3 regions of the Shewanella sp. 5S214 genome follow, and region 3 is predicted to be linked to each of the others. Evidence: predicted binding sites of a transcription regulator. Region 3 holds the regulator's gene; each other region holds the start of a gene.
What was found. Region 3 encodes sigma-54, which starts transcription at its own class of promoters, with help from an activator protein. Its sites were predicted from a motif close to GTTGGCACGNNNNTNGNNT; they were not measured.

Region 1: a site for sigma-54 is predicted at 2,172-2,190, ahead of flgB (flagellar basal body rod protein FlgB). Genes of this name have one in related genera too.
Region 2: a site for sigma-54 is predicted at 1,943-1,961, ahead of glnA (glutamate--ammonia ligase). Genes of this name have one in related genera too.

Annotation. Positions count from the first base shown of each region.
Region 1 covers NZ_JBGOOV010000005.1:75,489-79,782, reverse strand. The annotation lists gene flgE (flagellar hook protein FlgE) at 1-451, opposite strand, end outside; gene flgD (flagellar hook assembly protein FlgD) at 512-1,297, opposite strand; gene flgC (flagellar basal body rod protein FlgC) at 1,321-1,737, opposite strand; gene flgB (flagellar basal body rod protein FlgB) at 1,740-2,138, opposite strand; gene ACED29_RS04765 (protein-glutamate O-methyltransferase CheR) at 2,273-3,106, opposite strand; gene ACED29_RS04760 (chemotaxis protein CheV) at 3,172-4,092, opposite strand.
Region 2 covers NZ_JBGOOV010000021.1:31,928-36,221, reverse strand. The annotation lists gene typA (translational GTPase TypA) at 1-1,582, opposite strand, end outside; gene glnA (glutamate--ammonia ligase) at 2,063-3,472, shown strand; gene ACED29_RS14310 (Lrp/AsnC family transcriptional regulator) at 3,684-4,154, shown strand; gene ACED29_RS14305 (DUF2959 domain-containing protein) at 4,269-4,294, opposite strand, start outside.
Region 3 covers NZ_JBGOOV010000016.1:49,771-54,064, forward strand. The annotation lists gene ptsN (PTS IIA-like nitrogen regulatory protein PtsN) at 1-415, opposite strand, end outside; gene hpf (ribosome hibernation promoting factor) at 418-705, opposite strand; gene ACED29_RS12090 (RNA polymerase factor sigma-54) at 730-2,214, opposite strand; gene lptB (LPS export ABC transporter ATP-binding protein) at 2,358-3,089, opposite strand; gene lptA (lipopolysaccharide transport periplasmic protein LptA) at 3,086-3,667, opposite strand; gene lptC (LPS export ABC transporter periplasmic protein LptC) at 3,654-4,214, opposite strand; gene kdsC (3-deoxy-manno-octulosonate-8-phosphatase KdsC) at 4,211-4,294, opposite strand, start outside.

The DNA.
Region 1 (4,294 bases), on a different contig from region 3:
CAGGGATCTTAATCGGTTGGGTTGTGGTTAAACTCACAGAAGTCGAGTTACCATCTTCATCAACAGGGAAACCTTGTAAAAAGTTACCCGCTGAATCGACCATATAGTTGGCCGAGTCAACTTTAAATGCCCCTGCACGTGTATATGACTGATCTTGCGACCCTAACTCAGACGACGTAACGAAGAAACCACCGCCACTGATAGCCATATCCAGTGAGTTACTGGTAAATTGCAAGCTACCTTGATGAAATTGCTGTGCCACTTGAGTGGTGGTTGCTCCACCACCGACAGCGGTTTTACTGTTCGAAAAAATAGAATTTGCGTACACATCAGCAAACTCGGCTCGTGATTCTTTGAAACCAATAGTATTCACGTTTGCGATATTATTCGCGGTTGTATTTAAGTCTTTTTGCGCGGCAGCAATACCACTCAGTGCAATGTTAAATGACATAGTTCACCTCTCACAATTAATTCATTTATCAATAAAGCCAATAATTCAATACAGGCCTTACTATGTTTCAGATACTGCGAGTACGTCAGATAACTTAATTCCGCCTACTCCACGCAAATTCAAAATAGCCCCTGTCGCGGCAGTGCCCAATGACACACTTGTCACGTGTGCATAAGTTGATACCGCTAAATCTTGTGCGGTGCCATCCACTTTACCACTGGCCTTAATCGAATAATTACCCGCTTTGACGGGTTGGCCATCCTTACCTAAGCCATCCCATGTCACATCAACATTGCCGCCTTTACTGCCATCGACATCAAAGCTCTTAATCACCTGACCCGACTCATCTTCAATTTTCACCGTAATCGTTTCAATTGCAGATGGCGTACTGATCACACCTTTAATCTCAGGGCTTTCAGAAGAAATCGCCCCGGTATCAGAAGGGATAAGCACTTTTCGACCCACCAAGCCTGATGCTTGTAACGCTTGGCTAGAACTCATTACCGTATTGAGGTTAAGGATCTCATCATTCAGATTTGAAATACCGTCAACCGTCGAAAACGATGCCATTTGGGCAATCATTTGATCATTATCAACCGGTTTAAAAGGATCTTGCATAGACAACTGTTGACTGAGTAAAGCAAAAAAATCTTCTTGCTTTAACATCTGATCTTTTGATTCAGGGATAGCACTTTCTTCGGGTAAACGAATTCCGTCAAGGAAAGGGTTCCCCGTAGTAGTGCTGGTTGTATTTGTCTGTACAGAACTTTTCGTGGTAGCACTTGTATTTGATGTGCTACTGGATTGTTGCGGTAAAGACTGACTGTAAGAATTAACGAGGCTCATTGTTACCTCCTTGAATAATCATACTATTTACCCATCCTTAACGTCTGTTGCAACATAGACTTAGTTGCATCAGCCACCTGAACGTTCATTTGATAAGAGCGTGATGCAGAAATCATATCGGCCATTTCTTCCATCACATTGACATTCGGTTTATAAATAAAACCATCACCATCAGCCATCGGATGATCTGGCGAGTATTCTTTTATTAATGGTTTATCACTTTCAACAATGCCTTTGACATTAACACCCGGCGAACTATTTTGCTGGCTATTAGCTTTAAGCATTTCAGCCTCAAAAATGGGATGACGTGCTCGATAAGTTTTATCAACACTGCTTGATACAGAATCCGCATTGGCAATATTACTGGCAGTGGTATTCAAACGCACTGACTGCGCAGACATACCTGATCCAGACACATTGAAAACATTAAATAAACTCATGATTAATCACCTCGCAAAGCTTTACGCATGCCATTAAACTTACCTTCAAGGAAGCCTAATGACATTTGATATTCGAGCGCATTTTGCATAAATGCTGATTGTTCTTTCTGCGTATCAACAGTATTACCGTCACCTGTATCGGCTTGATTTGGAACACGATATTGGACATGTTGTTGACTTAACGCTGTTAAATCGAAATGTTTTTCTGTGGTTTGACTCATGCTCAAACCCTTCTGATGTGAGCTTGCTGCTTGCATAGCAGAAGCAAAATTAACATCTCGAGCTTTATAATGAGGAGTGTTGGCATTGGCGATGTTACTTGAAATCACTTCAGCTCTTTGAGCTCGTACGCCCAAAGAATATTGGTGAACACCTAATGCATTATCGAAATTAATCGCCATAAAATTGCCTCCATCAGCTAACTGATAGATATAAAGCAAAGGTTATGCCAACAATTTTATAATGGGAGAATAAAATAAAAAAACTAACATGCCGACGACCGTCGGCACGAGGTGAATCTAATCAACTGTTTTAGCTAGGTTTTTTTCTGGTAATAGATACCGGGATTACAGCGAACCATATTAAACTCTTCGGTTAACCCCGCAAGAGATTCTGACGCACCTAAGAATAAGATACCTTTAGGATTAAGTGCGGCAGCAAATTGCCGCAAAATGGTAGCCTTTGCCTCTGGCGCAAAATAAATCAATACATTACGGCAAAAAATGATATCGAACTTGCCTAATAAGCTATAACTTTCAAGTAGATTGTGTGCTCTGAAGTTCACTAAACGTTTTACGTTATCTTTCACTTTCATATTGCCAGACGGTAAAGCATCAAAAAACTGACGTTTACGCTCTTCAGACAAACCACGAGCCAGAGCTAAACCATCATATTCAGCATTCTTACAACGCTCTAACATAGAAGGTGATAAATCTGTTGCCTGAATTGTCACGCTCCCAGGCAAAGCACCGGGTTTACGCTGTTGATATTCCAACACTGTCATCGCTAAAGAGTAAGGTTCTTGCCCAGATGAGCAAGCAGCAGACCATATTTTTAATGGTCGGCCCAACTTGCTGTATTCAGGCAACAAAGAATTACTAAGTAACTCAAATGGATAACGGTCTCGAAACCATAAGGTTTCGTTAGTAGTCATCGCATCTATCACTTCAGCGCGTAATTGACGCTCTATCGGTTTCATCGACTTTTTAACCACCTCAGATAGAGAAGGCAAATTATGCTTTCCCATCAGAGGCGCTAAGCGGCTACGAACTAAATACTGTTTGTTCTCACCTAACACAATACCGCTATGCTGCTCTAAAAACAGCCTAAATTGATTGTACTCTGCTTCAGCAAGTGATTTATCTGTCACATTATCTTCCTAATATGTTTGCCGATGAGCCGACCGAACGTTCAATATTATTCAATTCTAAACAATTATAAACTCAAATGTTTGTTAACCGCTGCGGCTAATTCATCGGGGTTAAACTTAGCAATAAAATCGTTAGCCCCAACTTTTTGTACCATCGCTTGGTTAAACACACCACTTAACGATGTGTGCAGTACGACTTTTATATTCTTTAACTTTGGATTATCACGAATTTCTGCTGTTAGAGTGTAGCCATCCATTTCAGGCATTTCAATATCAGAAATAATCAACGGAATTTCCACTGATACATCATCCATTTCTTTGGCAATATTTTTCAACATCTCTAACGCTTCTCTACCATCTTTGGCAGTATCGATTTGCAGATTTAAAGACTCTAACGAACGAATAATCTGTTTACGTGCCACTGCAGAATCATCAATAACCATAATATGATAATGCTGTTCTCTATCAATCGTTAAAGTTTCGTTGAGTTCTTGACTGATCGAAGTCTTAACCGGTGAAATTTCATCAAGAATTTTTTCAACATCCAAAATCTCAACCAACTCGCCTTCTATCTCTGTCACTGCGGTTAAATATGAAGAACGACCAGAACCTTGTGGAGGCGGCATAATTGCCTCCCAATTCATGTTGATAATACGTTCAACAGAACTCACTAAAAAGCCTTGAATGCTTCGGTTGTATTCGGAAATGATAATAAAGCAATTTTCAGTTGATGTCAGTGGACGACCACCCGTTGCAGCACTTAAATCGATAACAGAAATCGTTGCGCCACGAATATGAGCAACACCTTTAACATAACGATTTAATTTCGGTAAGGTTGTCAGTGGTGGGCATTGTAAAACCTCTTTCACTTTAAACACGTTAATCCCAAACCGTTGGCGGCCGTTAAGCCTAAATAATAGTAACTCGAGTCTGTTTTGCCCGACAAGCTGAGTACGTTTATTGACTGAATCTAAAATGCTCGACATAACACGACCTTGTAGTTAACTGTCACCCAAAAGGATAAAAATTGTTCATTAAAATTATAGTAAACCCAGGTTCAACACAATACGTTAGCTGATTACGTCTAGCTCATTTATCGCTAAAGACCTACCAACCTTGAGTGTAAACCATCAACAACCCAGCGAATACTTATCTATTCATTAAATTAAAAAAGTGGGCATACAACTT
Region 2 (4,294 bases), on a different contig from region 3:
CATGAATACCCACTACTTGACCTTCATACACTTCAGCAGCGTGACCAATAAACATACGACCACGGTCTTGTAATGCGAATAAGGCGAATGTTAGTGCCTTACCTGTTGCGTTTGAAATCAATACGCCGTTAGCGCGTTGACCAATATCGCCACCTTTGTGTGGACCGTAATGATCAAATGAATGATAAATTAGACCAGTACCAGATGTTGCAGTTAAGAATTCGGTTTGGAAACCAATTAAGCCACGGCTTGGGATAACGAAGTCGATACGTACACGACCTTTACCATCAAGCTGCATGTCTTTCATTTCGCCTTTACGGACACCTAATTTTTCAATTACGGTACCTTGATGATCTTCTTCAACATCAACAGTAACTGTTTCGTATGGTTCACATAACTCACCATCGATTGTTTTTAGAATAACTTCTGGACGCGATACAGCTAATTCATAACCTTCACGACGCATGTTTTCAATTAGAATCGATAAGTGTAATTCACCACGACCTGAAACGCGGAAACGGTCTGGACTTTCTGTTTCTTCAACGCGTAGTGCTACGTTGTGAACTAATTCAGTCTGTAAACGTTCAAGAATGTTACGTGAAGTAACGTACTTACCTTCTTTACCCGCGAACGGAGAAGTGTTTACTTGGAATGTCATCGTCAGTGTTGGTTCATCAACAGTTAACGGTGGCATTGCTTCTACTGCATTCACAGCACAGATAGTGTCAGAGATTTTAAGCTCGCCTAAACCTGTGATGGCAACGATGTCACCAGCATTTGCAATTGGTACTTCAGTACGATCAAGACCCATGTAACCTAATACTTGGCCCATTTTACCGTTACGTGTCTTACCGTCAGCGCCAATAATGGTCACTTGTTGGTTAGTCTTAACGCTACCACGGGTAATACGCCCAATACCGATAACACCCACGTATGAGTTATAATCGATTTGAGAAATTTGCATTTGGAATGGCGCTTCTGCATCAGCATCTGGGAAAGACACTTTCTCAACGATAGTTTGGAATAGCGGCGTCATATCATCGCTCGCTACATCTGGATCTAAGGTTGCAAAACCATTTAATGCCGAAGCATAAACGATTGGGAAATCGAGTTGTTCGTCAGTGGCACCTAAGTTAACGAATAAATCGAATACTTGGTCAATAACCCAATCTGGACGAGCACTTGGACGGTCAATTTTGTTGATAACAACAATTGGCTTAAGGCCTTGAGCGAATGCTTTCTTGGTTACAAAGCGAGTTTGTGGCATAGGACCATCAACTGCATCAACCAATAGTAATACTGAGTCAACCATAGATAGAACACGTTCAACTTCACCACCGAAATCGGCGTGGCCAGGAGTATCTACGATATTAATACGGTAGTCGTTCCACTGGATGGCTGTGTTCTTTGCCAGAATGGTGATCCCACGTTCTTTTTCAAGATCGTTAGAATCCATAACCCGCTCAGTAGCTTCTCCACGAGATGCAAGGGTTCCTGACTGCGCCAACATTTTGTCAACCAGGGTTGTTTTGCCATGGTCAACGTGGGCAATAATGGCGATGTTACGTAAATTCTCTAGCACGGATAAACCTCTAAACCAGCAAATAAAAAAAAAGGATCTAACAGTAGTTATAGGTTATAGCTACTGTAAAAAAGCGTGCCATTCTACTTCACAGCAGCTTTTGTAGATAGGATTATTTTTGAACACTTGTAAATCTATCGCTTGCTATGGATTAAAAAACAGCATAAAACGTTTATATATTAAGCATAACCATACTGTAATACAAAAATGTGACATTGTTTAAAATAGCCATATTTACAGGGTGCACTATTATGGACTTTTGCACCATGATGAAACATAGTGGTGCTCGAAGATGGTGCAGATTTATTTTTTTGAAGATTTGATAGAAGTCTCATATCAATAAAATCAATTAGTTAGCGAAGTGGCATGAATATCGCTTATTACAGACCATTATGCACAGATTCGTTTTCCAGATGCACCATCTGGCGAATACCAAGATTATATTAAGGGACAACCCTTTACCCTACCGGAGGCTTGAGAATGTCAGTTGAATCAGTTTTAAAACAACTTGTAGAGTTAGAAGTTAAGTTTGTAGACTTACGCTTTACCGACACTAAAGGTAAAGAGCAGCACGTTTCTATTCCTTCTCATCAAGTAAATGAAGAATTTTTTGAAGACGGTAAAATGTTTGATGGCTCTTCAATCGCAGGCTGGAAAGGCATTAATGAATCTGACATGGTACTCATGCCTGATCCTACAACGTTTGTACTTGATCCTTTTACTGAAGAAACAACCGCACTTATTCGTTGTGATATTTTAGAGCCTGGTACCATGACAGGTTATGATCGCGACCCACGTTCAATTGCAAAAAAAGCTGAGCAGTATCTAATTTCTACTGGTATCGCAGATACAGTATTGATTGGTCCAGAGCCTGAATTCTTCCTATTTGACGATGTCCGTTTTGGTACTGACATGTCAGGTTGTTTTGTTAAAATTGATGCTAAAGAAGCTTCATGGAACTCAGCTAAAAGCTATGAAGAAGGTAACACTGGTCACCGTCCAATGGTGAAAGGTGGTTACTTCCCAGTTGCGCCAGTTGACTCTTCACAAGACTTACGTTCAGCAATGTGTTTAGTGCTGGAAGAAATGGGTCAAGTGGTTGAAGCGCATCACCATGAAGTGGCAACAGCCGGTCAAAACGAAATCGCTACGCGTTTTAACACATTGACTAAAAAAGCGGACGAAATTCAAATTCTTAAGTATGTCGTTCATAATATGGCTCATGCTTATGGCAAGACGGCGACATTTATGCCAAAACCAATCGTTGGCGACAACGGTAGTGGTATGCACGTGCATCAATCTTTGTCTAAAGATGGCGTAAACTTATTTGCTGGTGATAAGTATGCTGGTTTGAGTGACCTTGCTCTTTATTACATTGGCGGCATCATTAAGCATGCTCGTGCATTGAATGCATTCACTAACCCAAGCACTAACTCTTACAAGCGTTTAGTGCCACATTTTGAAGCGCCAGTTATGCTTGCGTATTCTGCTCGTAACCGCAGTGCTTCAATTCGTATTCCAGTGGTACCAAGCCCTAAAGGTCGTCGTATCGAAGCGCGCTTCCCTGATCCACATGCAAACCCATATTTAGGTTTTGCAGCATTGCTAATGGCTGGTCTTGACGGTATTCAAAACAAGATCCACCCAGGCGAAGCGATGGATAAAGATCTATATGACTTACCTGCTGAAGAAGCGGCTGAAATTCCACAGGTTGCGACTTCATTAGAAAACGCACTAGAAAATTTACAAGCGGATCATGAGTTCTTAACTAAAGGCGGCGTGTTCAGCGAAGACTTTATTCAGTCTTATATTCAGCTTAAAACAGCAGAATCTGAGCGTGTAGCACGTACTACTCATCCACTTGAGTTTGAAATGTACTACAGCTTGTAACGACTCAATTGCTTCGGCAATAAATCAGTCAACAAAACCCGATAATCACTTATCGGGTTTTTTTATGTTAAAAAATAACAATATTGTCAGGCTTATTTTTTGTAGTGCGCAATTGTTTGATATTTTTGTGAATAACGTAAGTTTTTAGAGGATTTCACTCAAGAGTGTGATATTTATACCGTTAATCACTCACTCAAAAACGATGTGTTCAATGGATAAGAAAGACCTCAAGCTATTAGAAATACTGCAACGTCAGGGCCGAATGGCTGTTTCTGAATTAGCCGACAAGGTTAATATGTCAGATACTCCTTGTTTGCGACGAGTCAAAAAGCTTGAACAAGATAAGGTTATTTTAGGTTATGGTGCGCAAGTTGATCCGCTAAAGGTAGGCTTGAATGTGGTGGTTTATACATCGGTTCGTTTAACTGAGCATACTGATCAATCAACCGCATTATTTGAATCTACTATGGCGCAACTCCCACAAGTGATGGAGTGTGCAGTAGTGACTGGGGCGTATGATTATGTGCTCAAAATAGTTGCTAAAGACTTAGTTTCCTATGAGCACTTCATCAAGAAATCTCTTGGTAACCTCAAGTTTGTCGCGAGTATTGAAACCACTGTGGTACTAAAGCAAATTTTTAGCCGCACTGCGTTACCGGTAGATGAATCGCCGATCGATTGATCTACCCTTGAATATCAATCAGTTCAACAATCTCCAAAGCAGCTGTCAGAACATCATAGATGACGAATGTAGAGACAGTGCTTTTGGGTATTGAATTGATGTTTTTGCTAATGGCTAGCCTTGCTCCATTGACTCAATAA
Region 3 (4,294 bases):
TTGAGTCGTGAGTTTTACGAAGCTGTTTCAATATTTGCTTATCGCTTAATTTTTGAGCCACGCTTGATAGCGTGCTTAAATGCTGTTGGCACTGATCTGCAGGTACTAACAAAGCAAATAAAATATCCACGGGCTGTTTATCGATTGCATCAAAGGCAATGGCTTCTTCACATTTAATAAATATTGCGATCGGATGCTCTATGGTCGTTAATCTACCATGAGGTATCGCAATGCCATTTCCTATACCTGTGCTACCCATTTTCTCTCTCGCTAATAGGCTTTCAAAAACCTCTTGCGAAGATAGGGGTGGGTACTGGGCAGCGACTAAATTGCTGATGAGTTCCAGTACTTTTTTCTTACTGCCCGGTGTGGCACAGGTAGTGCATTCCGGCTGCAGAATGGTACAAAGTTCCATCGTTAGTGTTTTGTATACTTCTCTTTGTGTTTAATTACCTGACGGTCGAGTTTATCGATCAGGGCGTCTATTGCAGCATACATATCAGTGCTTTCTGACATGGCAAAAATCTCTGCACCATTAAGGTTGATTTTAGCTTCTGCTTTTTGTTGTAATTTTTCTACATTGAGCACAACGTGTACATTATTGATCTGATCGAAGTGTCGTTCAAGCTTTGAAAATTTACCTTGAACGTATTCACGTAAAGATTCGGTAATGTCGATATTTCTACCTGTCATATTGATAAGCATAAAAATCCTCCGTTGCCTTGTAGGTTATAAACTCTTACGTTGGTTTGAGGGTGGAATGAGCATCGCTTCGCGGTATTTTGCAATCGTACGACGCGCAACGTTGATCCCCTGATCTGCCAGCAGTTGGGCCATTTTGCTGTCACTTAATGGCTTTTGCTGGTTTTCTGCCGCAACCAGTTTTTTGATAAAAGCACGAATAGCGGTAGATGAGCATTCTCCGCCATCGTCGGTGCTGACATGACTAGAGAAAAAGTACTTTAATTCAAATAGCCCACGTGGTGTGTGCATATATTTTTGAGTGGTAACCCGTGAAATAGTCGATTCATGCATTTCTACTGCTTCAGCAATATCATTGAGTACCATAGGTTTCATGGCTTCTTCACCATATTCAAAGAAACCTTGCTGAAATTGCACAATACAATTGGCGACTTTCAATAAGGTCTCATTGCGGCTTTCGATACTCTTGATGAACCATTTAGCTTCTTGTAAATGACCGCGAATAAATTGGCTATCGGCAGAGTTTTTACTGCTTCTAGCCATGGCTGCATATTGTTGATTAACGCCAATTTTAGGCATATTGTCCGGGTTTAACTCTACAACCCAACGGCCATTCTTCTTTAGTACGGTTACATCAGGAATAACATATTCGTCATCAATAGCGGTGACTAACAAGCCCGGGCGAGGGTTAAGTGACTGGATTAAGGTGATTGCGTCACGCAACTCGTTTTCTTTGAGCTTGGTTTTGCGCATCAATAATCTAAAATCGCGCCCAGCAATTAAATCTAAATAGTCTTTAATGAGCAGACGGGCATTGTCTATATGTGGGGTTGTGTCGGCATATTGGGCTAATTGAATGAATAAACATTCGCTTAAATCTCGTGCGGCAACACCAACGGGATCAAAGTGTTGAATACGTTTTAATACCGCTTCAACTTCATCTAGTTCAACACTTTCATCACCCATGGCTTCGAGAATATCTTCAGTGCTTTGGGTTAAATAGCCGCGTTCATCAATGGCATCAATGATCGCGGTAGCAATTGCTCGATCTGTGTCAGAAAATGGCGTGAGATTTTTTTGCCACTCTAAATGCTCATATAAGCCTTCAGTCGTTTCACCTTGGAATGGCATATCATCATCGCGCATGCTAGCACTGCCTGAACCTGACATTGGTGAGGCGGTGTACACTTCATCCCATGTGGTATCCATAGCTAAATCGTCCATGGTTTCTTTGGTCATGGATTCTGCTGTGTCGACTGTTGAGGTGTCTTTTTCTATATTGACCACGCTGTTGTCACTAAAGTCGGTGTCAGATTGGTCGCGACTTTCTTTTACTGAGTCTTTTGCTTGAGAAAACTCATCTTCTATTTCAAGCAATGGGTTTGAGTCCAATGCTTGTTGGATTTCTTGCTGTAGCTCCAATGACGATAATTGCAGTAAGCGGATCGCTTGCTGCAATTGAGGGGTCATGGTTAAGTGTTGACCCATTTTGAGTTGGAGTGACGCTTTCATTTACCGCTTATCCCTAGATGATTTCCATAAAAATGACAATCTCGAAAACTGTAATCGATTGTCACATACATCAATGACATTTAACGCTATTTAGATATCGTTCAATGAAATGAGTTAGATAGACTAAAAGGCCAGTAAAGTAACTATAGCTTGAATTGTTCACCTAAGTACACAGCCCGAACTTGTTGATTACTCAATATCTCATCAGGTGTGCCTTCGGCAATTAAATTGCCCTGGCTGACAATATAAGCGCGCTCACAGACGTCTAAGGTTTCACGTACGTTATGATCGGTAATTAATACCCCTAAGCCGCGGTTTTTAAGCTGTTGAATGATTTTTTTTATGTCGATGACAGAAATAGGGTCAACCCCCGCAAAAGGCTCATCGAGCAAAATAAATTTAGGATTAGCGGCCAGCGCGCGCGCTATCTCTACTCGACGACGTTCCCCACCAGACAACGACATGCCTTGGCTGTCGCGAATATGGGTGATATGGAATTCTTCTAATAAATGCTCTACTTGCTCAATCCGTTGGTCGGTAGTGAGTTCTTTACGAGTCTGCAATACGGCCATAATATTGTCGTATACGGTCAGTTTGCGAAAAATACTGGCTTCTTGCGGCAAGTAACCAATCCCTTTGCGAGCTCTAAGATGCATTGGGTCGGCGGTTAAATCGTCATCATCAATTAAGATCCGACCTTTATCGCTTTGCACTAAGCCGACAACCATATAAAACGTGGTTGTTTTACCTGCACCATTGGGGCCTAAAAGACCGACAATTTGGCCTGTTTTAACGGTTAAACTCACATCTTTAACAACCTGACGAGTTTTATAGCTTTTAGCTAAATTTTCAGCCGTTAGGGTTATTTGGGTCATGGTTTGATCTGCTTTTTAACAGGAATTTCAGGGAGCTTTTGCTTTGGTGCAGTCTCGTCTTGGAAATTCTCAGGTTGAATAATAGTAATAACGCGATCTTTCCCTGTACCAGTACTTTCAGCAATCAGCTCTTGAGCGTTAATGTTGTACTTAATACGGTTACCAGTTACTTGGCTACCAGATTGATCCAGTTTGGCATTACCTGTCAATGTCAGTGTAGTGGTAGCAAGATCATAGCTTATTTCGTTGGCACTGGCGGTACCAATTTGACCGTCGTCTAACTCTTGTGAAAACGTTGCAGGGTTACCTATAGCGATGAGTTTTTTACTGGTGCTATTTTCGGGAGTAAACGCCCGTAACTCATCAGCATTAATGTTAATAGTGCCTTGAGTAACGGTAACAGGACCATTAAAAACAATTTGATTATTTTTAATGTCAGCAGACTGGCTTACTGAGGCAATTTTCAACTCTTGTTGAAGATCACCTTGTTTCGCTATGGTAGGTAAACTCAGCAGGCAAAATATGCTGCCAAATAACATAACATTGGCGTGAGTGTTGAGGCGATTAATGTGGCTCATATGTTCCTTCTACCTGGCTGAGTAGCGATAATTTTTGCGAATTCAAGTCAGCATGTAGACCTAAACCTTGAATAATAAACCCTTTACCTTTGATGTACACCATCTCTTGTGAGGTGCCGATCATAGTGGTTAAATCCACCGAAACAGCTTGGGTACTGAGTGACTGCAGGGGTTCTTCTATATTAATGGCATCAATAATAACATTATTTTCTAATATGACTTGGCTGGTATTTTTATTCAATTGGCCTCTATCTGCGCTTAATTGCCATTGCGCTTGGCCGTTTTCAGGGTAAATGAGGTAAACAGGTTTAGTAAAGTGAGTAATGTCACTTGAGGCGTAATGCTCCATGTGTTCGGCACTGACTCGACTAGCAATTAAACCGAGTTTATTAAATTCTGTGGTGCGTAGGTTATCTGCTACAAAGTCGGGACGTTCAATACCTCGAACTTTCACAGCATCCATTTCACTGCGTTTTATTTGCGCTTGCCAGTAGAGGAAAAAAGCAAGTCCAAAAAAAGCCACAATACCTAGAGTGATTCTATTCATATACTCATACCATGAGCACAGGCAAATTTATCTTGGCTTAAAAGCAGTAAATCAGTGAGTTCTCGTAACGCGCCATGGCC